One region of the Dactylosporangium thailandense genome, then DNA from elsewhere that is predicted to be linked to it. Evidence: riboswitches for the same ligand, from Rfam matches in the RefSeq annotation. Region 1 holds a riboswitch; each other region holds the start of a gene.

Evidence for each region. Region 1 has a riboswitch for cobalamin ahead of cobN (cobaltochelatase subunit CobN). Riboswitches for the same ligand answer to the same signal wherever they lie in the genome.
Region 2: another riboswitch for cobalamin. It lies ahead of AC6JBM_RS03955 (ABC transporter substrate-binding protein); the one in region 1 lies ahead of cobN (cobaltochelatase subunit CobN).
Region 3: another riboswitch for cobalamin. It lies ahead of AC6JBM_RS03980 (ribonucleoside-diphosphate reductase subunit alpha); the one in region 1 lies ahead of cobN (cobaltochelatase subunit CobN).
Region 4: another riboswitch for cobalamin. It lies ahead of bluB (5,6-dimethylbenzimidazole synthase); the one in region 1 lies ahead of cobN (cobaltochelatase subunit CobN).

The regions. Positions count from the first base shown of each region.
Region 1 is NZ_AP029195.1:7,034,011-7,041,132, forward strand. Features, by position in the region: partial or broken gene cobN (cobaltochelatase subunit CobN) at 1-3,421, opposite strand, end outside; cobalamin riboswitch at 3,459-3,594, opposite strand; gene AC6JBM_RS31105 (ferredoxin-like domain-containing protein) at 3,631-4,686, shown strand; gene AC6JBM_RS31110 (precorrin-8X methylmutase) at 4,683-5,303, shown strand; gene AC6JBM_RS31115 (precorrin-2 C(20)-methyltransferase) at 5,300-6,811, shown strand; gene AC6JBM_RS31120 (hypothetical protein) at 6,907-7,122, shown strand, end outside.
Region 2 is NZ_AP029195.1:928,513-935,634, reverse strand. Features, by position in the region: gene AC6JBM_RS03965 (dipeptide/oligopeptide/nickel ABC transporter permease/ATP-binding protein) at 1-43, opposite strand, end outside; gene nikB (nickel ABC transporter permease) at 40-1,017, opposite strand; gene AC6JBM_RS03955 (ABC transporter substrate-binding protein) at 1,002-2,552, opposite strand; cobalamin riboswitch at 2,591-2,770, opposite strand; gene AC6JBM_RS03950 (SigE family RNA polymerase sigma factor) at 2,901-3,398, shown strand; gene AC6JBM_RS03945 (hypothetical protein) at 3,395-4,420, shown strand; gene AC6JBM_RS03940 (phosphate ABC transporter ATP-binding protein) at 4,473-5,303, opposite strand; gene AC6JBM_RS03935 (class E sortase) at 5,359-6,294, opposite strand; gene AC6JBM_RS03930 (Ig-like domain-containing protein) at 6,423-7,122, opposite strand, start outside.
Region 3 is NZ_AP029195.1:937,129-944,250, reverse strand. Features, by position in the region: gene AC6JBM_RS03995 (phosphotransferase) at 1-205, opposite strand, end outside; gene AC6JBM_RS03990 (RCC1 domain-containing protein) at 334-1,575, opposite strand; gene AC6JBM_RS03985 (ribonucleotide-diphosphate reductase subunit beta) at 1,787-2,764, opposite strand; gene AC6JBM_RS03980 (ribonucleoside-diphosphate reductase subunit alpha) at 2,782-5,130, opposite strand; cobalamin riboswitch at 5,249-5,459, opposite strand; gene AC6JBM_RS03975 (hypothetical protein) at 5,549-6,283, opposite strand; gene AC6JBM_RS03970 (ABC transporter ATP-binding protein) at 6,280-7,026, opposite strand; gene AC6JBM_RS03965 (dipeptide/oligopeptide/nickel ABC transporter permease/ATP-binding protein) at 7,013-7,122, opposite strand, start outside.
Region 4 is NZ_AP029195.1:523,292-530,413, reverse strand. Features, by position in the region: gene AC6JBM_RS02260 (TolB family protein) at 35-991, shown strand; partial or broken gene bluB (5,6-dimethylbenzimidazole synthase) at 992-1,613, opposite strand; cobalamin riboswitch at 1,650-1,854, opposite strand; gene AC6JBM_RS02250 (serine hydrolase domain-containing protein) at 1,949-3,313, shown strand; gene AC6JBM_RS02245 (sensor histidine kinase) at 3,310-4,242, shown strand; gene AC6JBM_RS02240 (response regulator) at 4,239-4,883, shown strand; gene AC6JBM_RS02235 (alpha/beta fold hydrolase) at 4,957-5,823, shown strand; gene AC6JBM_RS02230 (TrmH family RNA methyltransferase) at 5,933-6,451, opposite strand; gene AC6JBM_RS02225 (CaiB/BaiF CoA transferase family protein) at 6,652-7,122, opposite strand, start outside.

The DNA.
Region 1 (7,122 bases):
CGCCCAGGGGTTCGACTCCGTCAGGAACTTGTGGTTGTCCGGGTCGAACACGTAGGACTCGGCCAGCTTCTCGTACATCCAGTCGGCCACGACCCCGGCGGTGGCGTCGAAGCCGAAGAGGTAGTCGACGGTGGCCGCGAGCTCGAACGCGCCCTTGTAGCCGTGCCGGCGCATCGCCGCGAGCCAGCGCGGGTTGACGACCCGGGCCCGGAACACCCGCGCGGTCTCCTCGCTCAGCGTCCGGGTGCGCACGGCGTCCGGGTTCGTGCTGTCGCCGACGTACGCCGCGGGTGCCTTCCCGGTGAGGGCGCGCACGGTCGCCACCATGCCGCCGTGGTACTGGAAGTAGTCGTCCGAGTCCGCGATGTCGTGCTCGCGCGTGTCGGTGTTCTTGACCGCGACGCTGATCCGCTTGTACGCGCCCTCCATGTCGGCCCGCGCCTCGATGCCGTCGACGCCGCGGCCGTACGCGTAGCCGCCCCAGACCGCGTAGACCTCGGCGAGGTCGCGGTCGTCGCGCCAGTTCCGGCTGTCGATGAGCGGGAGGATGCCGGCCCCGTAGGCGCCCGGCTTGGAGCCGAACACGCGCAGCGAGGCCCGGCGCGCGTCGCCGTGCCCGGCGACGTCGGCCTCGATGTGCGCCTTGACGAAGTTCTCCTCCGGCGACTCCCCCGGGGCCGAGGCCGCGAGCTGGACGGCGTCGTCGAGCAGGGCGACCACGTGCGGGAAGGCGTCGCGGAAGAAGCCGGAGATGCGCATGGTCACGTCGATGCGCGGCCGGCCCAGCTCCGCGAGCTCGATGCGTTCGAGCCGGGTGACCCGCCGCGACGCCTCGTCCCACACCGGCCGCACGCCGAGCAGCGCGAGGGCCTCGGCGATGTCGTCGCCGGCGGTGCGCATGGCGCTGGTGCCCCACATCGACAGCCCGACGGAGCGGGGCCAGTCGCCGTGGTCGGCCCGGTACCGCGTGAGCAGCGAATCGGCCATGGCCTGCCCGGTCTCCCAGGCGAGCCGGCTCGGCACCGCCTTGGGGTCCACGGAGTAGAAGTTGCGGCCGGTCGGCAGCACGTTGATGAGGCCGCGCAGCGGGGAACCGCTCGGCCCGGCGGGCACGTAGCCGCCGTCGAGCGCGTGCAGCACCATCGTCAGCTCGTCGGTGGTGCGGGCCAGGCGCGGCACGATCTCCTCGGCGGCGAAGCGCAGGACACGTACGACATCCGGATTGTCGGAAATCTCCGACAATCCGGAGACATCCCAATCGCGAGCCTCCATCGCCGCGACAAGCGCGCGGGCGCGCGACTCGACGTCGTCGACCGCGGCCCTATCCACAGTGGACTCATCGTGCCCCAGCGCCTCGCGCAGGCCGGGCAGGGCCGCCACCTGGCCGCCCCACATCTGGCGGGCCCGCAGCATGGCCAGCACCAGGTCGATCCGCGCCTCGCCGGAGGGGGCCTGGCCGAGCACGTGCAGGCCGTCGCGGATCTGCACGTCCTTGACCTCGCACAGCCAGCCGTCGACGTGCAGCAGGAAGTCGTCGAACTCGGCGTCGTGCGGCCGGTCGTCCAGCCCCAGGTCGTGGTCGAGCTTCGCGGCCTGGATGAGGGTCCAGATCTGGGCCCGGATCGCCGGCAGCTTGGCCGGGTCGAGCGCGGCGATGTTCGCGTGCTCGTCGAGCAGCTGCTCGAGGCGGGCGATGTCGCCGTAGGTGTCCGCCCGGGCCATCGGCGGCACCAGGTGGTCGACGAGCGTGGCGTGGGCGCGGCGCTTGGCCTGGGTGCCCTCGCCGGGGTCGTTGACGAGGAACGGGTAGATGAGCGGCAGGTTGCCCAGGGCCGCGTCCGCGCCGCAGCCGGCCGACAGCCCGACCGTCTTGCCCGGCAGCCACTCGAGGTTGCCGTGCTTGCCGACGTGCACGACGGCGTGGGCGCCGAAGGAGTCGGCGAGCCAGCGGTAGGCGGCGAGGTAGTGGTGCGACGGCGGCAGGTCCGGGTCGTGGTAGATGGCCACCGGGTTCTCGCCGAACCCGCGCGGCGGCTGCACCATCACCACGACGTTGCCCCGCCGCAGCGCGGCGAGCACGATGTCGCCGTCGTCCGGGTCCACGAACAGCTCGCCCGGGGCCGGGCCCCAGTGCTGCTCCATCCCGGCCCGCAGGTCCTCCGGCAGCGTCTCGAAGAACGCCCGGTAGCGCTCGGCCGGAATCCGCACCGGGTTGCCGCGCAGCTGCTCCTCGGTGAGCCAGTTGACGTCCTGGCCGCCGGCCGCGATGAGCTCGTGGATGAGCGCGTCGCCGTCGGACGGGAAGCCCTCGCCGAGGTCGTAGCCGCGCTCGGCCAGCGCGGCCAGCAGCCGCACGACGCTCGCGGGTGTGTCGAGGCCGACGGCGTTGCCGATCCGCGAGTGCTTCGTCGGGTACGCGCTGAGCATCACCACGATCCGCTTGTCCGCGTTCGCCAGGCCCCGCAGGCGCGCGTGGGCCGCGGCGATCCCCGCCACCCGGCCCGCCCGCTCGGGATCGGCGACGTAGACGGTGAGGCCGTCCTCGTCGATCTCCTTGAACGAGAACGGCACGGTGATGAGCCGCCCGTCGAACTCCGGGATGGCGACCTGGGTCGCGGTGTCCAGCGGCGACAGCCCGTCGTCGTTTCCGTCCCACGTCTCGCGGCTGCTGGTCAGGCACAGGCCCTGCAGGATCGGCACGTCCAGGGCGGCGAGCGCGCCCACGTCCCAGGCCTCGTCCTCGCCGCCGGCCTGCGCGTCGGCCGGGCGGGTGCCGCCGGCCGCGAGCACGGTCACGATGAGCGCGTCGGCCCGGCGCAGGGTGTCGAGCAGCTCGGGCGGGGCGGTGCGCAGGGAGGCGGCGAAGACCGGCAGGGGCTGTACACCTTCAGCCTCCAGCGCGGCGCAGAGGCCCTCGACGAACGCGGTGTTCCCGGCGACGTGGTGGGCCCGGTAGTAGATGACGGCGACCGTCGGCCCGTCCACCGGCGCGGCCTCGCGCTCCAGCACGCCCCACGCTGGGGTCTCGACCGGGGCGGCGAAGCCGTGGCCGGTGAGCAGGACGGTGTCGCAGAGGAAGCGGTGCAGCTCGGCGAGGTTGGCGGCGCCGCCGAAGGCCAGGTAGGCGTGGGCCTGCGCGGCGAGGCCGGCCGGGACCGTGGAGTGGCTCATGAGCTCGGCGTCGGGGGCCTGCTCGCCGCCGAGGACGACCACCGGGAGCCCGGTCGCCAGGAGCGCGTCGAAGCCCTCCTGCCAGTCGCGGTACCCCCCCGAGGAACCGCACCACGACCAGCTCCGCGCCCTCGGCGAGCCCCGGCAGGTCCTCGACCGCCGTGCGCGAGGGGTTGGCCAGGCGCCACGCGGCACCACTGGCCCGGGCGCTGAGCAGGTCGGTGTCGGACGTCGACAACAGCAGGATCACGCCGGGTCCTCCCTCGGGGTCCGCGCCCCAAGACGGTGGGATGGGTCCGGCGGCGGAGAGTATCCTGGCTTGCCGGAAATCGTCTCTCCGGTTCACAGTGGCGGGACCGTCCCGGATTCGCACCGGGTTCCTCCACGTCGCCGTTGCACAGCGCCGTCAACTCTTCAGGACGAGCGTGTGTGCCGTCAAGCGCAGGTAGTATCCGCCGCGTGCAGGCTCCCAGCGGACGCGACGCCCCCGACCGGTGCCCCGGCGCCGTGCAGGTCCACGCGGCCGCCGACGGCGGGCTGGCGCGCGTGCGGCTGCCCGGCGGGCGGCTCACCGCCGCGGGGCTGACGGTCCTGCGCACCGCCGCGGCCGAACTCGGCGATCCGGCACTGGAGCTCACCTCTCGCGGAAACGTGCAGGTCAGGGCGTTGCGGCCGGGGGCCGAGCACGAGCTCGCGGCCCGGCTCACCGTCGCCGGGCTGCTGCCGTCGGCCACCCACGAGCGGGTCCGCAACATCGTCGCCAGCCCGCTGAGCGCGGCCGTGCGCCCCCTGGTCGCGGCGTTCGACGCGCTGCTGTGCGCCACGCCGGCCCTCGCGGGGCTGCCGGGCCGGTTCCTGGCCACCGTCGACGACGGCCGCGGGGACGTGACGCCGCTGCTCGGCGACGTGGGCCTGCACGGGTCCCGGCTGACCCTCGCCGGTCGCCCCACCGCGCGGCACGGTGGCCCCGAGCTGCTCGTTCGCGCCGCCGAGGCGTTCCTGGCCGAGCGCGCCGCGCAGTCCTCGCAGGCCTGGCGGCTGGCCGAGCTGGACGACGGCCCGGCGCGCGTCGCCGCGCGGCTGGGCACCACCGTCTCGGACACTCCGCTCACCCGGTCGGGCCCGCCCGAGCCCGGCATCCACGGCTCGTCCGCCGTGCTCGCCGTGCCGCTCGGACTGCTCACGCCGGCCCAGTCCGCGGCGCTGGCCGGAGAGATCATCGTCACGCCATGGCGCACCGTGGTCGTGCCCACATCGACGATGCCGCAAGCTGTGGCGTCCGGGCTCGTCGCGGACCCGGCCTCGCCGTGGGCCGGGGTGACGGCGTGCGCGGGCCGCCCGGGGTGTGCCAAGGCGCTCGCCGACGTTCGCGCGGACGCCCGGGCCTCGGTGCTCGCGGGCTCCTCGGAGCCGGCGCACTGGGTGGGCTGCGAGCGGCGCTGCGGCGCACCGAAGGGGAGACACGTGGAGATGTTGGCGACGGCGTCGGGCTACCAGCGCAGCGTGCGCGGATGAGCGACTACATCCGCGACGGGGCCGAGATCTACCGGCGCTCGTTCGCGACCATCCGGGCCGAGGCCGACCTGTCCGGGCTGCCGGCCGACGTCGCCCAGGTGACGGTCCGCATGATCCACGCCTGCGGCATGGTCGACCTCCCCGCCGACGTCGGCTACTCCCCCGGCGTGGTCGCGGCCGCGCGCGCCGCGCTGCGGTCGGGCGCGCCGATCCTGTGCGACGCCGAGATGGTCGCGTCGGGGGTGACCCGGGCGCGGCTGCCCCGCGACAACGAGGTCGTGTGCACGCTGCGCGATCCGGCGGTACCGGCGCTGGCCTCGACCCTGGGCAACACGCGCAGCGCGGCCGCGCTCGAGCTGTGGCGGGGCCGCATCGACGGCGCCGTCGTGGCCGTCGGCAACGCGCCCACCGCCCTGTTCCGGCTGCTGGAGATGGTCGCCGAGGGGGCCGGCACGCCCGCCGCGGTGATCGGCATCCCGGTGGGGTTCATCGGCGCCGCCGAGTCGAAGGCGGCCCTGGCCGAGTCCGGCCTCGAGCACCTCGTGGTGCACGGCCGCCGGGGCGGCAGCGCGATGACGGCCGCCGCCGTCAACGCCATCGCGAGCGAGAAGGAATGATCACGGTGGAGACTGGGCGGCTGTACGGGGTGGGCCTCGGCCCCGGGGACCCGGAGCTGATGACGGTCAAGGCGGCCCGGCTCGTCGCGGCCGCGCCCGTCGTCGCCTACCACAGCGCCCGCCACGGCCGCAGCATCGCCCGCGCGATCGCCGCGCCCTACCTGCGCCCGGAGCAGGTCGAGGAGGCCCTGGTCTACCCGGTGACGACCGAGGACACGCCCGACTACCGGGGCGTGATCGAGGAGCACTACGACGCGTGGGCGGCGCGGCTGGCCGTCCACCTCGACGCCGGCCGGGACGTGGTCGTGCTGTGCGAGGGCGACCCGCTGTTCTACGGCTCCTACATGCACATGCACAAGCGGCTGTCGCAGCGGTACCGCACCGAGGTCGTCCCCGGCGTGACGTCCGTGGCCGGCGCCTCCGCGGTGCTGGGCCGCCCGCTGGTCGAGCGGGACGAGGTGCTGACCGTGCTGCCCGGCACCCTGCCCGCCGAGGCGCTCGCCGAGCGCCTCGCCGCGACCGACTCGGCCGCGGTGATGAAGCTGGGCCGCACCTTCGGCAAGGTCCGCGACGCGCTCGAGCGGGCGGGCCGGCTGGACGAGGCCTGGTACGTCGAGCGCGCCACCACCGCCGGCGAGCGCGTCGCCCCGCTGGCCGGGGTGGACCCGGCGACGGTGCCGTACTTCTCGATCGCCCTGCTGCCGTCCCGCGTCCACGACGAGACCGCCGCGGCCCTGGCCGAGCGGCCCGCACCGGGCTCCGCGGGCGAGGTGGTGGTGGTCGGCCTCGGCCCGGCCGGCCGCGACTGGCTCACGCCGCAGGCCCAGGCCGCGCTCGCCGCCGCGGACGATCTCGTGGGGTACGGGCCGTACCTGGCCCGGGTGCCCGGCAACCCCCGCCAGCGCCGGCACGCCTCCGACAACCGGGTCGAGGCCGAGCGCGCCGAGTTCGCCCTGGCCCTGGCCAAGGAGGGGCGCCGGGTCGCGGTCGTCTCCTCCGGCGACCCGGGCGTCTTCGCGATGGCCGCCGCGGTGCTGGAGGTCGCGGCCGAGCCGCGCTGGAAGGACGTCCCCGTCCGGGTCCTGCCGGGCCTGACCGCGGCCCAGGCCGTGGCCAGCCGCGCCGGCGCCCCGCTGGGCCACGACTTCTGCGTGCTGTCGCTGTCGGACCGCCTCAAGCCCTGGGACGTCATCGCGGGCCGCCTCGAGGCCGCGGCCCGGGCCGACCTCGTGATCGCCGTCTACAACCCCGGCTCGAAGTCGCGCACGTGGCAGGTCGAGGCGGCCAAGGCGCTCCTGCTCGCCCACCGGCCGGCCGGCACGCCCGTGGTCATCGGCCGCGACGTGGGCGGCCCGGAGGAGTCGGTGCGCGTGGTCGCCCTGGCCGACCTGGAGCCCTCCGAGGTGGACATGCGCACGCTGCTCATCATCGGCTCGTCCCAGACGCGGGTCCGCGAGCGCGACGGCGAGCCGCCGGTGGTCTGGACGCCGCGGCGCTACCCCGCCTGAGCGGGGTGGCGCGGTTTGGGGATACGCGGGCCGGGGCCGGGCGCCTATCGTTTCAGCCGAACACCCACCGCGACATTTCCCGAAGGACGGACAGCATGAGCGACTACGACGACGGCGGCCAGCTCGACCCCGGATTCCACGGCGACGAGCAGCCGGACTTCGCCGGCCAGGGCGCCGACTTCGGCCACTTCGAGGCCGGCCAGGACCACAGCGCGATGGAGCAGCTGCACGCGGACAACGGCTCGGAGACGGACTTCGGCCAGCAGTTCGGCGTGTTCGAGCACGACACCCACCAGGCCGAGTCGACCGCG
Region 2 (7,122 bases), 6.1 Mb from region 1:
GGTCCTGACGCGGGACGGCCAGGAGGCGGCGCAGGGTTCTCACGCGGCCCCCTCGACGCGCACACGCGGGTCGATCAGCCGGTAGCCGAGGTCGACGACGAGGTTGACCAGCACGTAGGCGAGGGCCATGGCGAGCGTGAACGCCTGGATGACCGGGTAGTCCCGGCCGGTGATGGAGTCCACGACGTACCGGCCGATCCCCGGCCAGGAGAAGACGGTCTCCACGACGACGGCCCCGCCGAGCAGCCCGGACACGATGAGCCCGGCGTTGGTGAACACCGGCAGCAGGGCGTTGCGCAGGGCGTGGCGGAGCACGATGAGCCGCCACGGCAGGCCCTTGGCCTCGGCCGCGGCCACGTACGGCTGGGACAGGGCGTCGAGCAGGCCGGCCCGCAGCAGCCGGGAGACCGCGGCGGCGAGGCCGAGGCCGAGGGTCACGGCCGGCAGGACCAGGTGCGCCGGGGTGCCCCGGCCGTAGGTCGGCAGCCAGCCGAGCGCGACGGAGAACGCGTACATGAGCAGCAGCCCGAGCAGGAAGCCGGGAACCGAGACGCCCAGCAGCGTCAGCAGGCGGGCGACGCGATCGGCGGCGCGGCCGTGCCACACGGCACCGGCGATTCCGGCCGGTACCGCCACCACGACCATGACCACCAGGGCCGCCGCGGCGAGTTCGAGCGTCGCGGGCAGCCGCATCGCCAGCTCGTCCGTGACCGGTGCGCCGCTGCGCAGCGACGTCCCGAGGTTGCCGGACAGGACGTCGCCGAGCCAGTCCGCGTACTGCACCGGGTACGGCCGGTCGAGGCCGAGGTCCTGACGCAACGTGGCCAGGTCCTCCTCGAGCCGGCTGATGTCGGCGCCGGGCTCCACCATGGACAGCAGGATGGCGTGGCTCGGGTCGCCGGGGATCAGCCGGACCATCGTGAACAGCACGATCGAGATGCCGAGCAGGACGGGCACCGTCGCGGCGAGCCGCACGGCGAGGTAGCGCAGCATCGCGCCGGCTACCGGGCCAGCCACATGCCGGGCAGGATGCGCCGCGACAGGTTCGGGTCGGCGCCGTGGACCCGCGGGGTGTAGGCCGCGCCCCACTGCGTCGAGGCGTACAGGTACAGCAGCGCGACGTCGTCGAGCAGGATCCGCTGCACCTGCTGGGCCAGGTCGGCCTGCTTCGCCGGGTCGAACTCGGTGCCCAGCTGGTCGACGAGGGTGTCGACCCTCGGGTTGCTGTAGCCGCCGTAGTTGGACACGACGCCGGTGCGGTAGAACGAGCGCAGCTGCCCGGCGATGTCCCCGGTGGCCGAGCCGCACGAGCAGTAGGTGGCGATCTCGAAGTTGCCGTCGAGCATCATCTGGTTCGAGGCGGTCGTCTCCACGGGAGCCAGCTCGGTGGAGATGCCGACCTTCTTCCACTGGCTCTGCAGCGCGATCGCCAGCGGCTGGAACACCGTGTATGTCAAGATCTTGAAGTGCAGGCGGGTGCCGTTCTTCGCCCGTACGCCGTCGGGGCCGGGCAGCCAGCCGGCGGCGTCGAGCAGCCCGGCCGCCTTGGTCACGTCGGTCGCGGTGCCGGTGCTGATCGCGTACGGCAGTCCGGCCGGGAAGTGCCCGGTGGCCGCCTTGGCGTAGCCGTGGTTGAGCCCGTCGACCAGCTCCTTGCGGTCCGCGGCCAGGTCGAGCGCCTGCCGGACCGCCTTGTCCCGCAGCGCGGGGACCTTCTTCGTGTTCAGCCAGATGTTCCTGGTGGTGGGCGCCGGGGAGTGCACGGTGAACTTCGTGCCGGACTTCTCGTACTGCAGGCGCTGGTCGATCTCGACGTTGAACTCCGCGTCGGCGTCACCGGAGCGCAGCGCGAGCATCCGCGCCTGCGCGTCGGTACCCAGCCGCGCCTCGATCCGCTTGAGCTTGACGCCGCCCTCGGGCTTGTCCCAGTAGTCGGGGTTCGCCTCGGCGATCAGCGTCTCGCCGGGGACGAACTGGACCGGCTTCATGAACCCGGTCAGATCGGGGTTGCGGTTGAAGTCGTCGCCGCGGCGCTCGGCCTCGGCGGCGTTGTGGATGCCGTACGTCGTGAGCCGGAACGCCAGCCCCGGGTCCGGGGTCTTCGTGGTGACCCGCAGCGTCGTGGCGTCGACGGCGGCGAACTCCATCGCGCCGAGGATCGACTTGGCGCGGGTGTTCTTCGCCTTGTGCCGCTCCAGCGATGCCCGCACCGCGGCGGCGTCCACCGGCGCCCCGCTCCAGAACTTCACGCCGCCGCGGAGGGTGAACTCCCAGGTCGTCGGGGTGACGGACTTCCAGGCGGTGGCCAGGCCGGGCCGCAGCGTCGCGTCGTCGTTCTGCACGACGAGGGACTCGGCGAGGCCGTTCTCGAGGATCCGCTGCGCGTCGATGTGGATCGGGTCGAGCGAGCGCGGCATGTTCACGGTCAGGAACCGCAGCGTCTGCTCGGCCGCCGGCTCGCCGGACGGCGCCGCCGGGCCGCTCGCGCCGCAGCCGGACAGGAACAGGGAGATGGCGACGGCAAGTGCCGCCGCACGGGAAAAGGACCGCATGCGGGAGTTCCGCCTTCCAGCACCTCGTGGACGGTGGTGTACACGTACGTGCCGTGGCCGGTCTCCTGGCTGACGGGAGGCGCGTTCCCGGCCGGCCTTCCCAGGCATCGCTGCCCAGTGACCCCACGAGGGTGAAGGCCGGGAACTCCCGATCACAGTGGCGAGGGCCGCGCCGGCATCACACCGGCTTCCCGATCACCACGGCCCCGGCAGCCTAAGGCGGTCGTCGCGGTCCCGACAAGGAAGATCCAGCATGAAACTGCCCACAGCGCGCCGGCCGCCCTCGCCGTTGCCGGAGCGGTCCCGTGCAACGAACGCCGGGCGTGGCTTCGTGAACGGGGTGTGCAGGTGACGTTCGAGGAATTCCTCGCCGCCCGGTTGCCCGCCCTCACGCGGTACGCCACGGCGCTCGCCGGTGATCCCGACGCCGGCGCCGACGTGCTGCAGGACGTGCTCGTGAAGGCGCAGCCCCGGTGGTCGAAGATCGCTGAACTGGAGTCCCCGGAGGCGTACGTCCGGCGGATGGTCATCAACGAGCTGACCTCGGCTCGAAGACAGCTCGCGGCGCGGCTGCGCCGGGAGCGCGTGCACCACGCCGCCGAGCCGGCCGCGGCCGACGGCCATGACGAGCGGATCGCGCAGCGGGACGCGCTGGTCCGGCTCATCCGTGACCTTCCCGCGCGCCAGCGGATCGTGATCGTGCTGCGGTATCTCGAGGACATGGCCGACGCCGACATCGCCGTGCTCATGGGCTGCTCGATCGTCACCGTCCGCACCCAGGCCATGCGTGGCCTGGCCACCCTGCGCGCAGTACTGCCCCAACCCAGCCTTGAGGAGCAACGATGAGCTACGAGGACGACGCGATCCGCGGCGCGATCGCCACCATCGCCGACCGGGCCCACGCACCGCAGCGCATCGCGGCGGCCCTCGACGTGCGGACGCGGGTCATACGCCAGCGCCGCCTGGTGCTGCGCGCCGCCGGGGCCGCGGTGGCGGTGGCGGCGGTCGGAGGCGGCCTGGAGGTGTACCGCTCGACGGCCAGGCCCGGGCGGCCCGAGGAGCCCGGCTCCCCGAAGGCCCCGGGCGGCTTCCCGAAGGTCTCGGGCGGGCCGGGCGGCGGCTGGCTGGAGGCCACCGCGACCTGGCGCCCCGGGTTCCTGCCCGACGGCTACGGCCAGGTGATGGCCTCGGTCCTGGTGTCCGGCGGCGCCGCGGCCGCCACGAGCCGCGGCTGGGCCCCCGCGCCGGGCACCGACACCACGGGCGCGACCGTGACCCTGATCATCGGCGACGACGACCCGCTCCGTCACACCGGGGGGACCGTGTCGATCAACGGCGTCGAGGCCGAGGTGCTGGACCGCATCGAGGCCGCGTCCGGCGTGACGTGGGTGCCGGCGGGCGGTCAGCGGGTGACGGTGATCGTGACCGGCTCGGACCGCACGGTGGAGCGCGACATGGCGGTCGCGGTGGCCGAGTCCCTGCGCCCGGACTCGACGAAGATCGCGGTGGGCCCGCGGCTCGGCTTCCTGCCGGACCCGTTCACGTCGGGGTCGTGGTGGTACACGGCGCGCGCCGACCTGTACGGGCCCGCGTGGACCGTCGACCTGGCGGTGAACGGCCCGGGCAGCTCGCTGACGCTCGTGTGGGGCCCGGCGGTCCGACGCTCGTTCGACCCGGCGGGTGCGCAGCGGGTGCGGGTGCGCAACGCCGACGGCCTGCTGAGCCGGGACGGGAACGAGCTGTTCGTGCCGCAGGACGGCTACAACCTGGAGATCACGGCTCCGCAGGCCGGGCTGCAGCTGCCGAGGATCGCCGAGGGCCTCGAGGTCGGCCCGGTGCCGGACATCAGCTGGTACGGCTCCCGCTGATCGGCGCCCGCCGCGGGACGGCCGCGTGGACCCCACGCGGCCGGGCCCGCCGTCAGCCGAAGCGGCCGCGCACGTAGTCGGCGGTCCTCGGGTCGCGGGGCGCGCCGAACATCGCCGGCGTCGGGCCGAACTCGACGACCCGGCCGGGCTGGTGCTCCTCGGCGAGGAAGAACACGGCCTGCTGCGAGACGCGGGCGGCCTGCTGCATGTTGTGCGTGACGATGACGATCGTGACGTCCTCGACGAGCTCGGCGATCGTCTCCTCGATGACCCGCGTCGAGGTCGGGTCGAGCGCCGAGCACGGCTCGTCCATGAGCAGCACCTTCGGCCGGATGGCGAGCGACCGCGCGATGCACAGCCGTTGCTGCTGGCCGCCGGAGAGCGCGCCGCCGGGCTGGCGGAGGCGGTCGCGGACCTCGCGCCACAGCCCGGCGCGCACGAGGCACTCCTCGACGATCTCGTCCTTGACCGCGCGCGAGGCCCGCCGGCCGGTCAGCTTGAGGCCGGCGACGACGTTGTCGTAGATGGACATGGCCGGGAACGGGTTGGGCTTCTGGAAGACCATGCCGATCTGGCGGCGCGCCTCGGTGAGCTTGCGGCCCGGATCGTAGATGTCCTCGCCGTCGAGCAGCACCTGCCCGGCCATCGACGCCGACGGCACCAGCTCGTGCATCCGGTTGAGGATCCGCAGGAACGTCGACTTGCCGCACCCCGACGGCCCGATCAGCGCGGTGACCTCGCCCGCGCGCATGTGCAGCGAGACGCGGTCGAGGACGAGGTGGTCGCCGAACCAGGCGGTGACGCCGACCGCGCGGAGTCCGGCCAGCTGCCGATGGCTGTGGTACGAGTCCGCTACGACGAGCTCTGGTTCGGCGATGTCCATGGCGTTGCGTCTCCTCCGCTTCGATCTTCCCGGCCGGTCTCGCTCGCGCGCCGGCTCACAGCAGGTTGGGCAGCATCCGGACGGTCTGCTCGGCGACCATCAGGCCGAAGACCGCGAGCAGGGGCAGGAAGACCACCCAGGTGCGCACGGCGCCCCAGCGGTGCCGGGACCACACGAAGCCGACCGCGCCGGCGACGAGGCCCTGCAGGCCCATCACGAGAATCCACAGCGACGACGTGTCCCCGGCCAGCGCCTGCTCCTGCGGGCTGATGGAGCCCGGGCGCAGCGGGCGGGGCGGGCTCGGCCGGACCTGCGACACGAGCACCGCGTCGACCCGCAGCACGCCGTCGGGCAGGAACGGCACGCCGACGGCGGTGACGAGCGTGAGCCGCCCGGCGCCGGGCGCGACCGGCGGCGGCACCGCGTCGCCGGCGCGGCGGCTGCCGGTCACGCGGTACGTGGACTCGCCCTGCCCGGTGAGCACGGTGATGCGGTCGTCCGGCTGCAACTGCTCGATGCGGCCGAGCGGGCCGCCGTACGCCGCGGCGCGGCCCATGATGATGGCGGTGCCGGCCTGGCCGGGCAGCGCGCTGTCGCGCTGGTGCCCGGGCCCGTACATGAGCACGCCACTGGTCGTGCCCTCCGACACGACCTCCTCCAGGTGCAGCGCGGGAATGCGCAGGACGCCCACCGGCGTGCCGAGCGGGATGAGGGTGCCGTCGCGGAGCTGGCCCACGGGCGCCGTGCCCCGGGCGAGGTCGACGCGCAGCGTGTCCATGCCGGCCTTCTGCTTCGAGGCGTGCACGAGCTGGCTGATCCCGGTGATGTTCACCGCGAGCCCGAGCAGGACGGAGGCGAAGACCAGCAGCGCGGAGCCGGCGAAGTACCGCCAGGCGGGGGCGGGCTCCGGGGCCGGCGGCGGGTACGCGGCCGCGTACCGCGCGGGCTCGTAGTCCGGCGGCTCCGAGCGTACGGGCAGCAGTGCGGTCACGGGCCGGCCTCCCTGAGCTTGTGGTCCGGTGCCGGGGCGGCTGCGCGCTCCGGCACCGTTGATGCGGGTGGTGCTGGTGTTGCGGGTGGTGCTGGTGTTGCGGGTGGTGCGGTTCGTCAGGGCCCGGATCAGGCGGTGACGTGGATCGTCACGGCGCTCGACGTGCCCGGGCGGACGTTGGCGTCACCGGAGTAGACCGCGACCAGCTGGTGGTCGCCGGCGGGGCTGAGGCCCGGGACGATCGCGACGGCCACGCCCAGGACGAGCCGGGCCGAGGCGACGACCGCCGAGCCGTCCTTGATCTGGATGGTGCCGGTCGGGATCTTGCCGTTGGTCGCGGTCACCTGGACCAGCGCGACCAGCGGCTTGTTCACCTTGACGGTGGTCGGGAACGCGAAGAACCCGCTGCCGGAGGTGGCCCGGCCGTCCCACCGCCACTGCAGGGCGTCGTAGAACCGGTCGGCCGGCCAGTCGGCCGGCTGCGCGGCGCGGGTGGCGGCCGAGATGTCGATCGGCGTCACCCAGGAGGCGAGGAGGTTGAAGTCGGCGTCCGCGCAGGCGCCGACGATGCTGAAGGCACCGGTGGCGACGGTGGTGCCCACCGGCTTCGCGGCGTCCTCCGGCGAGAGCCCCACGTCCGACGTGTTCGCCGGGAGGATGCCCTTGACGATGTTCTGCACGCCGCCGTCGTTGAACGTCCCGGCCTGCACCGGGATGGCGAGGTCGCTGCCGAGGGTGACGACCGGGGCCAGCGGCGCGCCGTTGACCACGATGTTCGCCTCGTCGCCCACCTTGGAGAGGGCGTCGACGTAGTACGTGGAGCCCGCG
Region 3 (7,122 bases), 6.1 Mb from region 1:
GCAGCCACCGGCGCTCCTTGAGCTGGCGATCGGGGTCGGTGTCCATGCGCTGGATCCGCACGGCCAGTTCGTCGCCGAGGCGCCACATCTGGTTGCCCCAGCCGCCGTCCACCTCGCGGAGGGGCAGCTCGGCCAGGTCCGGATGCTGGTCCCGCAGCAGGTCGCGGATGAGGCCCGCGGAGAACTCGGTCTCGGTCCCGGTCATGCGGAGTAACCGTACCGGGTTCGACCACGGCCACGCTGTCCGCCGACCCTTTCAGGTCCGCCACGAATACACGAACGCCTCGCCCGGGCCGATGGGCCCGGGCGAGGCGGGTGTTGCGTGCGTGCGGGTCAGACCGCCGGTACGGTGACCGCCAGGACGTCCCAGTTCGCCGCGGCGACGCTGACGATGGCGCGGCCCGGCACGCTGACCACGGTCGGGCTCACCAGCATGGTGGTCGTGCCGGTCCCGGCCATGCCGAACATGTTGCAGCCCCAGACCAGCATCGATCCGTCGGCCCGCACCGCGTACGTGACCGGCGCGTTGTCGTTCTCCACGTCGACGATCTTCGGCTCACCGGCCGGGCGGACCAGCTCCGTCGGCACCGCCACGCCGCCCGACACGCCGAGCGGGGTGAGCTGGTACTGCGTGTTGTCCCCCCACAGGTACAGCCGGCCGTCCCCGGTCAGCGCGGACATCGCCGAAATGCCGGCCGAGATGTCCACCACGTCGCTGCCCGGGCCGAGATCGGTGACCTGCACCGGCACGTACGCCGAGGTCGTCGAGTTCAGCGGGCCGTACGGCCGGCCGAGCGCACGCGCCTCGCCGCCGCAGGAGAGCACCGCACCGTCGCCGCGCCGGAACAGGGCCACGCCGCCGGCGACCGCGATCTGCCGGATGTCGCTGAGCCCCGCCACCGGCGTCGCGAACGGCGTCGTGCCCGCCAGCGCGCCGTCGCACTTCACCGCGCCCCAGGCGGTGACGGTGCCGTCGGCCATCAGCGCGTACGTCGCCTCGACGCCCGACTCGACGTCCACCGCGCCGGTCAGCGGCAGGCCCGGCGCGGTCAGCACCCGCTCCGGATACGCCCGGACGCTGCCCGTCGAGCCGTCGCCGAGCTGCCGGTTCACGTTCGAGCCCCAGGCGACCACCGTGCCGTCGGCCAGCACCGCCGCGATGGCGCTTTCCATGTGTACCGCGACGTCGACGACATCCGTGAGCGTGCCCACGCCGCCGATGCCGAGCACCGGCGCCGCGGGGCGCGTGCTCGCGATCGTGGAACCGTTGCCGAGGGCGGAGTTGAGGTTGTACCCCCAGGACAGCAACCGCCCGTCGGCCAGCCGGGCGTAGCCCGCTCGGCCGCCGCTCTGCAGCTGCACGACGTCGCCCGGCAGGGCCGCCCGCTGTGGACTGTTGTACTGCGCCGCCCCCGTACCGGCACCGGCCTGGCCGAAGGTGTTGGCGCCCCAGCCGTACGCGACACCCGGCTCGGAGCCGCCGGCCGCGTAGCCCGGCGCCGCGCCGAAGGCCAGCGACGAACCGACCGCGACGACGGCACCGGCGACGCCGATCAGCGCCTTGGACCTCATCATGTTCCCCACATCCTGTCCGGAAAAGATTGATCATTGGCGATTGCGTCTGACAGGAAGCAGGTTGCGGGCCGCCTCTTGGAGCTGACTTGTCCCCCGCCCAAGGCTGACTTGGAACACAGCGTCACTTCCGCGACACTCCAGAAGCCGGGCGGCGGTCCATAGTGGATCGTGATGAGCGCCGGGCTCCTGCGACGGGCTACGGCGCCGCGAATCAGAAGTCGTCGTCGAAGGAAACGGTGCCGGTGACGCCGACCTGGTAGGCCGAGACGCGGCGCTCGAAGAAGTTCGACAGCTCCTGCACGTCCTGCAGTTCCATGAAGGCGAAGGGGTTGCGGCTGCCGTACAGCGGCCCGATCCCCAGCAGCGCGAGCCGCCGGTCGGCGACGTGCTGCAGGTACTCGCGCATGTCGGCCAGGGACATGCCCGAGACACCCTGCCCGAGCAGGTCCGCGGCGAACTGGACCTCGCACTCGACGGCCTCGGCGAGCATGTCGCGCACCTGCGCCGCCATCGTGTCGTCGAACAGGTCCGGCTCCTCCGAGCGGACGGTCTGCACCACGTCGAAGGCGAACGCCATGTGCATGGACTCGTCGCGGAACACCCAGTTGGTGCCCGAGGCGAGGCCGTGCAGCAGGCCGCGGGAGCGCAGGTAGTACACGTAGGCGAAGGCGCCGTAGAAGAACAGGCCCTCGATGCACGCCGCGAAGCAGATCAGGTTGAGCAGGAACGCCCGGCGGTCGTCGCGGGTCTTGAGCTCCCGCAGCTCGCCGAGGGAGTCGATCCAGCGGAAGCAGAACTCGGCCTTGCGGGCGATCGACGGGATGTTCTCCACCGCCGCGAACGCCGCGAACCGCTCGGCCTCGTCGGGCACGTAGGTGTCGAGCAGGTTCAGGTAGAACTGGACGTGCACGGCCTCCTCGAACAGCTGCCGGGACAGGTACAGCCTTCCCTCGGGCGAGTTCACGTGCTGGTACAGGTTCAGGACGAGGTTGTTGGCGACGATCGTGTCACCGGTGGCGAAGAAGGCGACCAGACGCGAGACCAGGTGCCGCTCGGCCGGGGTGAGCCTGGCCAGGTCGGGCAGGTCGCTGTGCAGGTCCACCTCCTCGACGGTCCACGTGTTCTTGATGGCGTCCTTGTACCGGTCGAAGAAGTGCGGGTACCGCATGGGCCGCAGCGTCAGGTTCATGCCGGGGTCGAGGAGGCTCACTGGCACGCCTCGCACGACTCGGGGTTCTCCAGCGAGCACGCGACCGCCTCGGCGGCGGGCGCGATGATCGACACCGTCGCCTGCTGGATTCGGGTGGCCGGCCGGGATCGCAGGTAGTACGTCGTCTTCAGGCCGGACTTCCACGCGTGCAGGTACATCGAGGACAGCTTCCCGATCGTGGGCGCGCTCATGAACAGGTTCAGCGACTGCGACTGGTCGATGAAGGGCGCCCGGGCCGCGGCGAGATCGATGAGCGAGCGCTGCGGCAGCTCCCACGCCGTGCGGTACAGCTCCCGCACGTCCGCCGGCAGCTCCCCGAGGTCCTGCACGGAGCCCTCGGCCCGCTTGATCCGCTCCCGGATCGGCGCCGTCCACAGCGCGCGGGCCTTGAGCTCCCGGACCAGGTACGAGTTGATCTGCAGGAACTCCCCCGACATCGTCTCGCGCTTGAACAGGTTGGACACCTGCGGCTCGATGCACTCGTAGCAGCCCGCGATCGAGGCGATGGTCGCGGTCGGCGCGATCGCGATGAGCAGCGAGTTGCGCAGGCCGTGTTCGGCGATCTGTGTGCGCAACGCCGCCCAGCGCTCGCCGTCCGTGCTCATGCCCCAGAGGTCCGGGTGCAGCACGCCGGACGCCGCGCGGGTCTCGGCGTACGCCGGGTGCGGGCCGAACCGCGCGGCCAGTTCCGCGGACGTCTCCAGCGCGGTGAGGAAGATTTCTTCCTGCACCCTTGTGGACAACTCGCGCGCGGCCGCGGAGTCGAACGGTAGCTTCAGCGCGAAGAAGGCGTCCTGCAGGCCCATCAGGCCGAGACCGACCGGCCGCCACCGCGGGTTCGACGCGCCCGCCTGCTGCGAGGGGTAGTAGTTGATGTCGATGACGCGATCGAGGAACACCACGGCGGTGCGGACCGTCTCACGCAGCCGCTCCCAGTCGACGCCGGCGGCGCTCACGTGCGCGCCGAGGTTGATCGAGCCGAGGTTGCACACGGCGGTCTCGCCGTCGCTGTTGACCTCGACGATCTCGGTGCACAGGTTGGACAGGTGGATGGTGTTACCCGGCGCCCCCGTCTGATTCGACAGCGCGTTGGAGCGGTCCTTGAACGTCATCCAGCCGTTGCCGGTCTGCGCGAGGGTGCGCATCATCTTCCCGTAGAGCTCGCGGGCCTTCACCGTGCGCACGGCGCGCTTCTCCGCGGCCCGGTAGGCCTCGTCGAAGTCGGCGCCGAACAGGTCCGGCAGCTCGGGCGCGTCGGACGGGTCGACCAGCGACCAGTCGGCGTCGGCCTCGACCCGGCGCATGAACTCGTCCGGCAGCCAGTTGGCCAGGTTGAGGTTGTGCGTGCGGCGGGCCTCCTCGCCGGTGTTGTCCCGCAGCTCGAGGAACTCCTCGATGTCCGGGTGCCACGGCTCCAGATACACGCACGCCGCGCCCTTGCGCCGCCCGCCCTGGTTCACCGCGGCGACACCCGCGTCCAGCGTCTTCAGGAAGGGCACGATCCCGTTGGATTTCCCGTTGGTACCGCGAATCAGCGCGCCCCGCCCGCGCACGCGCGACCAGGAGATGCCGATGCCGCCGGAGAACTTCGAGAGCTTGGCGACCTGGTGATACCGCTCGTAGATCGAGTCGAGCTCGTCCTTCGGCGAGTCCACAAGGAAGCACGAGGACATCTGCGTGTGCCGGGTGCCGGAGTTGAACAGCGTCGGCGAGGACGGCAGGTATGCGAGGGACGACATGAGCCGGTAGAAGCCGATCGCCTCGCCCGGCGTCTGCGAGAGCCCGCAGGCGACGCGGAGCAGCCAGTACTGGGGCGTCTCGACGACGAGGCGGGTCTCGGGGTGGCGCAGCAGGTAGCGGTCGGCGACGGTGCGCAGGCCGAAGTACTCGAAGCGCAGGTCCCCGCCGAGATCGACGGCATCGTCGAGCTTGCGGGCGTTCGCGGCGACGAACGCGGCCGTCTCGTCGCCGATCAGGCCCAGCTGGTGGCCGTAGCGGATCGACTGGCTGAAGCTCGCGACCGCCTGCCCGCGGACCTCCTTGTCCACGAACGCCGCGAGGAGCCGGGCGGCGAGCCTGGAATACTGCGGCTCCTCGCCGATCAGCTCGGCCGCGGTCTGGATCGACAGCCGGTCCAGCTCGGCCGTCGTGGCCCCGTCGTAGAGGCCGCTGATCGTCTTCGTGGCGACCCGCAGCGGGTCGATCTCGTCGAGGTCGGCGACCCACCGCTCGACCGCCTTGACGATCTTGTTGACGTCGACCGGTTCCAGATCACCGTTGCGCTTGCGGACCTGCATCGCGTGCCGCCGCTGCTCCGGCGCGGCCGCGTCCTGCGTGACCGTCATGAGTCCCCCTCGTCACCCGTGGTTGGCGCACAGGGGACGACGCCACGGGGAGACGGCACGCCGTCACCCGCGTTGGCGTCGGCCGTCCCGCGCGGCCTCCGACCACCGCACGCCCGGTTTGGCGCACGGTGCGCTGGCAGGTCTTCGGACTCGCGGGCGCGGCCTCTCAGCCACCTACCGGCCGTCGCTTCCCAGGCCTCGCGGCCCAGTGCTTCGTTGACGGCTTTCGTTCCCACTCACCGCTGCGGGGCAGTCCCGGATTCACACCGGGTTCCCTGTTGCCACGGCCGTCCCGCGGGGGCGGCCGAACCAGCTGCGAGCAACACCATATATGGGAGGCATCGAGAAAGCGAACCACCATATGGTGTGTCGGCGTGTCGCGCGGGTCGCATCACCGTGCGTCACTGCCGACCGGCGGTCACGTGGTCGGGGTGTCCACCATGCGGCGGGCCCGGGCCGCTCGCTCCGGCGCCGGGAGCACGCTGCAGGTGGCGCAGAAGCTGCCGTCGCCGGTCTTGTACATCAGGCAGCAGGTGCGCCGATGGTGTACCTGCCAGCGGCTGTCACCGGCCGCCAGGTCCGCCACCACGCACAGGTCCCGGGTGCGCGGATGCCGGTCGAGCAGCGCGACGGTGTCGGTCACGAAGCGGGCCGGGTCGTCCTGCGTCCAGGAGATGCTGCGCATCGCGGTGGCGATACCGCTGGCGACGTTGCCCCACAGGGTGCGGCGGCCCACGCGGGTGACGCGGTGCCACGCGTCGATCGCCGGGGCGAAGTTCTCGTCCAGCATGCGCTCGACGAGCCAGCCCGTCGTCGTGTCGTCGCGGGGCCGGTCGCCGGCCGCATCACCGGCGAACGCGGCGTTGTCGAGGCGGCCGCCGGCGATGTGGATCCAGGTGCCGGCCGCCGCCGCGTCGACGATGCGGTCCTCGAGGAAGCAGCGGGCGAGGACGGGGCCGGTGACCTGGTTGACGTACTGGCAGAACAGCAGCGACGCGGCCGCGACGAGATGGCCGGTGTCCCGGGCGCGGGCGTGGTCCGCGACCAGCTCGTGCAGCATCGGGCCGGTCAGGACCGTCGCGTGGTGCCAGCCGGGTCCCTCGGGCACCCCGCGGGGTGCGGTGAACCGGGCACCGAGTTGCGGCCTGCTCATGCCGGGCCGTACTTCAGGGTCGGGGTGTCGGCGACGAGGTCGCGGCTGTGCGGGTGGACCGGGTTCGCGAGCAGGTCGGCGGTGGCCGCCTCCTCGGCGATCCGGCCGTGGTGCAGCACGATGACGCGGGTGCACAGCGCGGCGACGGCGACGAGGTCGTGGGAGATGAACAGGTAGCCCAGCCCCTCGGTGCGGTGCAGCTCGGCGAGCAGGTCGCGGATCTGTGCCTGCACCGGCAGGTCGAGTGCGGACAGCGGCTCGTCGAGCACCAGCAGCTTCGGCCGGGGTACCAGGGCGCGGGCGATGCAGACCCGTTGGCACTGGCCGGTGCTCAGCTCGTGCGGGTACCGGTGCCGGAGTGCGGGATCGAGCCCGACCCGCTCGAACAGCTCGGCCGCGGTCCGGCCGCCGGGGAAGTTGCGGGCGGGTTCGCCGACGCTGCGCCCGGCCGTCCACCGTGGATTGAGGGCGGCCCGCGGGTCCTGCTGGACGAGCTGGATGTCGCGGCGCCAGCGGCGCTCCCGGCCGGTGTGCCACAGCGAGCGGCGGATCGGCAGGTCGTTCCAGCGCAGGGTGCCGGTCGTCGGCCGGACCTGTCCCACGACGCACTGACCGACGGTGGTCTTGCCCGCGCCGGATGCGCCGACGAGGGCGACGGTCTCCCCCGCCGCGACCGTGAACGTGACGCCGGCCAGCACCTGCCGCCGGCCGTACACTTTGGACAGTCCGTCAACGCGCAGCATCGACGAGCCTCCGGGTGTACGGGTCGGCGGGTGCGGCGAAGACGTCCGCGGCGCTGCCCTGTTCGACCAGCCGCCCCTCGCGCAGGACGGCGACCC
Region 4 (7,122 bases), 5.9 Mb from region 1:
ATTGGGCGGGTCAAGCTCGGCTAGCGTGCCGCCCATGCAGCGACCCCTGACGATGCGTCCGGCCGTGAGCCTGGCCGCGTGCCTGGGTGTGGCCGCCGTCCTCGGGACGGTCCCGGCCACCCCCGCCGCCGCGGCGTTCCCGGGCGCCAACGGCCGCCTCGCCTTCGAGCGCTTCGACGCCGCCGGCACCGCGCTCGGCGACATCTACACGATCACCGCGTCCGGCAAGGGCGAGACCGACCTCACCGGCACGCCGGCGATCGAGGACCGCGACCCCGCCTGGTCCGCCGACGGCACGCGGCTCGCGTTGCGCCGCTACGGGGCCGGCCCCGACCAGCTGTGGGTGATGAACGCCGACGGCACCGGCCTGACCGTCGTGCCCGGCAGCGGCACCGCGTCCGCCCCGGCCTGGTCCCCCGGCGGCGGCAAGCTCGTCTACGAGTGCTGGTCGGGCGGCCAGACCGACATCTGCTCGATCGCCCCCGACGGCACCGGCCTCACCCAGCTGACCAGCACCGCCGGCGTCGACGAGCACACCCCGGTGTGGTCGCCGAACGGGCTGAAGATCGCCTTCGTCCGCGACAGCGCCGCGGGCGGCAGCAACCTGCTGACGCTCGCCGTCAAGACGCTGGCCACGACGGCGGTCACCGCGGCGGTGGCCGGGACCTACGACTCCCGCCCCGACTGGTCCCCCGACGGCACCCAGCTCGCGTTCGGCCGGTTCGTCGCCGGCAGCGGCTACGGCACCGGGATCTACCGGGTCCCGGGCGCGGGTGGCCGGGCGACGCTGGTGACCCGGCCCCTGGCGGGCAGCGACTCGCACCACACGATGCCGGCCTGGTCCCCCGACGGCACGCGGATCGCCTACTGCGACCTGGACGACAACGAGGCCTGGGGGCACATCTTCACGATCAACCCCGACGGCACCGGCAACACCCAGGTCACCTTCGGCCCGGGGACCGACGAGGCCCCCGACTGGCGCGCCGGCTGATCACCAGCGGTCCTCGTGGCGGACCTGGTGCAGCGGGGAGCGGCGGCGCCACCCGTGCCGCTCCAGGTCCGGCACCTCCATCAGCCGGCTCACCGGCCCGAGGCACAGCCACGCCACGGGCCGCACGCCGGGCGGGATGCCGAGCAGGCCGCGCAGGAAGTCCTCCCGGTAGAACGACACCCAGCCGACGCCGAGGTCCTCGGCCGTGGCCGCGAGCCACAGGTTCTGGATGGCGAGGCACACCGAGTAGAGGCCGGCGTCGGCGATCGCGTGGCGGCCCAGCACCGCGGGGCCGCCGCGCTCGGCGTCGTACGTGACCACGACCGACAGCGTCGACTCCAGTACCCCGTCGATCTTGATGCGGGCGAAGCGGGCGGCCGTCTCGGCGTCGAGGGTCGCGGCGAACACCCCGCGCTCGTGGGACACGTGCGCGTGGAAGGCCTCGCGCAGGGCCCGGTCGCGCACGACGACGAAGTCCCACGGCTGGGACAGCCCGACGCTGGGGGGCGGCGTGCGCGGCGCCGAGGATCCGGTCGAGCGTGGCGTCGGGCACCGGCGCGCCCGTGAACTCGCCGCGCACGTCGCGGCGGCGGTTGATGATGTCGTACAGCTCGTGCGTCATGACAGGCTCCCGCTGCGCTCACGCCCCGGGCGGGCCGGGGCCGTCAGTCGCGAGGCCGGTCTTCGGACTCCCGGATCGTCGCCTCACCGCCCGCCTTCCCAGCCCGTGCGGGCCAGTGGCTACGCGTGCGCGTGTGGGCGGCGGCTCCCCGGTCACCGCGGCGGGCCCGTGCCGGATTCGCACCGGCTTCCCAGATTCTCCCCGCCGTCGCCGGCGGGGCACCTCGCTTCAGTACTTGCCGCCGCGAAGGGTATCGCACCCCCGACTTTCGTCAGGGGCGGCCGCGGCGGTTCGGCAGATCCGCCCGGGCGCGCCGCTGCCTAGCGTCGGGTGGCATGAACCGCAGACTGCTCGCCCTCGCGGCCGCCGCCGTCGTCCTGTGGCCCGCCGCACCGGCCCAGGCCGCGCCGGCCGCGACCCCCATCGACACCTACCTGCGCCAGGCCCTCGACGGGACCGGGCTGCCCGGGCTCTCCGCCGTCGTGACGCACGGGGACGAGGTCGTGCACGCGGCCGGCTACGGCCACGACTCGACGGGGGCGCCGGTCACCGCGCGCACGCCGATGCGGGTCGCCTCGGTGAGCAAGTCGTTCACGGCGACGGCGGTCATGACGCTCGTGGACGCCGGGAAGATCGCGCTGGACGAGCCCGTCGCGGACCAGCTCCCCGAGTTCCGGATGGCCGACCCGCGCGCGGCCCGCGTCACGGTGCGCCAGCTGCTCGACCAGACCTCCGGCCTCGCCGACGGCGGCATCGACATCCCCGCGGCCGAGTCCACCGCCAGCCCGGCCGCGTACGTGGCGGCGCTGCGGAGCGGGCACCTCGCCGCCGAGCCCGGCACCGCGTGGGCCTACTGCAACGCCAACTACGAGATCGCGGCCCGGCTCGTGGAGGTCGCCGGGGGTGTGGGCTTCGGGCAGTACGTCCGGATGCACGTCTTCGAACCGCTCGGGATGACCGGCAGCTCCGTCGGGGGCGCGGCGGCGGACGGCCACATCTCGCTCTTCGGCGCCTGGGTCGCGCGGCCGGAGCTGCGCGCGTTCGGGGCGCGCGGCGGCGCGGGCGGGGTCGTCACCGACGCCGAGGACCTGGGCCGGTGGCTCATCGCCCAGACCGGCCACGGCCCGCAGGTCGTCCGGCCGGAGAGCCTCGCGGCCATGCACGCGCCGTCGAAGGTGCGCGACTACGCGATGGGCTGGGGCCCGTCCGACGTGGACGGCCGCGAGCTGCTCGTGCACTCGGGGAACCTGTTCACCTACACGGCCGTCGAGGCGATCGATCCCGCCACCGGCTACGGGTACGCGGTGATGACGAACAGCGCGGGCCTCTACGACGACACGTACGAGGTGCTGCGCGGCCTGGTCGCCGTGACCCACGGCGCCGAGCCGCCGGCGGCGGGCGGGCAGCGGCAGCTGATCGAGCTCGTGCTGGGCCTGGTCGCGCTGGCCTCGGCGGGCCTGGCCGTGCTGGGCGTGCTGCGCCCCTCCCGCCGCTGGTGGCGCCTGATCCCGCCGGTGCTCCCGACCGTGATTTTTCTGTCGTACCCGCAGTGGGTCTCGATCCTCATGAACGGCCGGACGGTCACGTGGGCGCAGATGACGTACTTCGCCGCCCCACTGACCGTCACCCTCGCCGTCGCGGCGGTGTCCGGCCTTGTCGTCACGGCGGCCCGCCTGCGCTCGATAGCCTCGGCCAGGTGAGCAAGTATCTCGTGTTCGCGGCGATCGCCGGCGCCTGCGTCGCCAGCGGCCTCTACCTCGACCACGTCCCGGCCTGGCGCCAGCTGCTCTTCCCGGTGCTGAGCGCCGCCGCCTACCTGCACGGGCGGCACCTGCCGGCGCGGCACGACTGGGTGGTGCCCGCGCTCGCCGCGCTGCCCGGCGTCGTCCTGCTGGTGCCGGAGCCGGCCCGCGGCGCCGGTGCGCTCATGTGCCTGGCCCTGTTCGTGGTGCTGCCCTGGCTCGCCGGTCGCTTCCGCCGCCAGCAGGCCGACCTGGTGGTGGCCGGCCGCGAGCGGATCGCGCAGCTGGAGCTGATCGCGCTGCGGGAACGCGCGCGCATCGCGGCGGACATGCACGACTCGCTCGGGCACGAGCTGGCGCTGATCGCCCTGCGGGCCGGCGCACTCGAGCTGGCCCCGGACCTGTCCCCGCCGCACCGGGAGGCGGCGGCGGCCCTGCGCGCGTCGGCCGTGACCGCCACGGACCGCCTGCGCGAGACGATCGGCATCCTGCGCGAGTCGGCCCCGGCCGACCCCGCCGACGAGCGCGTCGAGGCGCTTGTGCAGCGGGCACGCGAGGCCGGGATGGCCATCACCCTGCGCGTCGGCGAGGGGCCGCGGCCGCCGGCGGTCGAGCGGGCCGTCCACCGGGTCGTGCAGGAGGCGCTCACCAACGCGGCCCGCCACGCGCCCGGATCCGCGGTGGCGGTGGGCATCGAGCACGACGCAGGTGAGATCGTCGTCGTCGTGCGCAACGAGCTGGGGGATGCTGCGGCCGTACCGTCGAGGGACGGCAGCGGCCTGTCCGGCCTGCGCGAACGCATGCGCCTGCTCGGCGGCTCCCTGCAGGCCGGCCCGGGCGAGGGCGGGTTCACGGTCACGGCCCGGATCCCGGTGACCCGACCGTGATCCGGGTCGTGCTCGCCGACGACGAGGCCATGATCCGCGCCGGGATTCGGGCGATCCTCGCCACCGACCCGGACATCGAGGTCGTCGCCGAGGCCGCCGACGGCCGCGAGGCGGTCGAGCTCGTGCGCGCCCACCGCCCGGACCTGGCGCTGCTCGACATCCGGATGCCGCGCCTCGACGGCCTGTCGGCCGCGGCCGAGCTGCGGGCCGCCGCGCCGGACGTCGCCGTGGTGCTGCTGACGACGTTCGACGAGGACGAGTACGTGGCCCGGGCCCTGGCCGAGGGCGCCGCCGGCTTCCTGCTCAAGGCGGCCGACCCGCGCGAGCTGATCCTCGGCGTGCGCGCGGTCGCCGGCGGCGCCGCCTACCTGTCGCCCCGCATCGCCCAGAAGGTCATGACCCGCCTCGGCGGCGACCGCCTCGCCCGCGCGGAGGCCGCCCGGCGGCGCCTGGACCGGCTGACCCCGCGCGAACGCGACGTGCTCGGCGGCGTCGGCCGGGGCCTGTCCAACCAGGAGATCGCCGCCGAGCTGCACCTCTCCGAGGGCACGGTCAAGGCCCACGTGAGCGCGATCCTGCTGCGGCTGGGCCTGAACAACCGCGTCCAGGCCGCCATCCTGGCCTACGAGGCCGGCGGCTGAGCCGGCATCCCGCGTTCGTCCGGTTCGCACCGGACGGGCCACACGGCCGCGGCCGCCGCCATAGGCTCGGGGCATGACGCAGACGACGCACACGCTCGCCCTGCCCGGGGCCGACCTGGTCTACGACGTCACCGGCCCGCTGCCGGCGGCGGACGGCCGGCCCCCGCTGTTCATGATCGGCCAGCCGATGACCGCGGACGGGTTCCGCGCGCTGGCCGCGCACTTCCCGGACCGGACCGTCGTCACCTACGACCCGCGCGGCCTCGGCCGCAGCGTCCGCACCGACGGCGTGGCCACCGACTCGCCGCAGGAGCAGGCCGCCGACCTGCACCGCCTCGCCGAGGCGCTCGGCGCCGGGCCGGTCGACGTCTTCGCCAGCAGCGGCGGGGCGGTGACGGCGCTCGAGTGGGTGGCCACCCACCCCGGCGACATCGCCGTGCTGGTCGCCCACGAGCCGCCGATCAACGCGGTGCTCCCCGACGCGGCGGGCGCGGACCGGGCCCGGGCCCGCTTCAACGCCGCCTACGAGGCCAGCGGCGCCGGCGCGGGCATGGCCGCGTTCATCGCCATGACCTCCTGGAAGGGCGAGTTCACCGAGGACTACTTCGCGCAGCCGGACCCCGACCCGGCGATGTTCGGGATGCCCGCCGAGGACGACGGGCGCCGCGACGACCCGCTGCTGTCGCGGCGCGCGTGGGCGATCACCGACTACCGCCCGGACGCGGCCGCCCTGTCCGCGGCCCCGACGCGGATCGTGGTCGGGGTCGGCGAGGAGTCGGCGGAGACGTACACGGCGCGCACGGCCGAGGGCGTGGCCGCCCTGCTGGGCCGGGAGGTCACGGTGTTCCCGAGCCACCACGGCGGCTTCGTCGGCGGCGATTCCGGCTACGCGGGCAAGCCGGCGGAGTTCGCCGCGAAGCTCCGCGAGGTCCTCGGGTAGCCGGAACCCGCTCCGCGCGCACGTCGCGGAGCCGGCGACGGGTCCGGCGCTGCCGACGGGTCCGGCGCCTGCCGACGGGTCCGGCGGTGCCGACCGGCCCGAGCGGCGGTTACAGCAGGCCGGCGAGCTTGTAGAGCACGAGCGAGCCGGCCACGGCGACGTTCAGGCTCAGGCCCGTGCCGATCATCGGGATCTCGACGGCGCCGTCGAGGAGGTCCAGGGCCTCGGGTGGGATGCCCGTCGACTCGTGGCCGAGGACCATCACGGTGCGCCGGCGCGCGGCGGGCAGGTCGGCCAGGCGCACGGCCTCGTCGGCGAGCTCCACGCCCAGGATCCGCGCGCCCGCCGCGCGCTCCGCGGCCAGCCAGCGCAGCGGGTCGCCGATGCGGTGCACGCAGGCGGGCCGGCGCAGCGTGTTGCCGCGGGCGAGGGCCTCGTCGATCCACGGCAGCCGCGGCACGACGAGGCAGGCCCCGACGGCGTCGCAGGTGCGCAGGAGGGTGCCGAGGTTGACGCCGTGCATCGGCCACAGCGGTGCGGCCAGGAGATGTCCCCAGCAGCGGTGCGAGCGGGAGCGGCGGGCGGAGCGCACCTCGGAGCGGGTGCGGACGCGGATGGCGGTAGCCATGGGAGGACGTGCTTCGCGGCGCACGCGGGCCATCGACGGCGGAAGGGCCGCACCCAGGATAGCGTGCCGGCCGCCTTCACGTCACGGGTACAGCGCCGCGATCGGGGGCAGCCGCCGCCGCGTCACCGGCGCAGCGCCACGGCCGGGTAGCCGCCGCCGCGTCACCGGCGCAGCGCCACGGCCGGGTAGCCGCCGCCGCGTCACCGGTGCAGCGACGCGCGCACCTCCTCGTCGTGCTCGCCCAGGGCCGGGCCGGTCCAGCGGATGCGGCCGGGCGTGGCCGAGAGCCGGGGCGCCACGTTCTGCATCGGGACCGCGCCCAGGTCGGCGTCGGGCACCCGCACGATGCTCTCCCGCGCCGCGAAGTGCGGGTCGGCGAGCATGTCGCGGGCGGTGAAGACGCGGCCGGCCGGCACCGCGTGCTCCTCCAGCCGGGCCAGCACCTCGCCGGCCGGGTACTGCCGCGTCCACCCGGCGATGAGGTCGTCGAGCCCCCGCTGGCGCACCCCGCGGGCGGCGTGGGTGGCGAAGTCCTCCGACGTGGCGAGGTCCGGGCGGCCCATGGCGGCGGCGAGGCGGCGGAACACCGTGTCCTGGTTCGCGGCGACGAGCACGAAGTCGCCGTCGGCGGTCGGGTACACGTTGGACGGCGCGACGCCGGGCAGGACGGC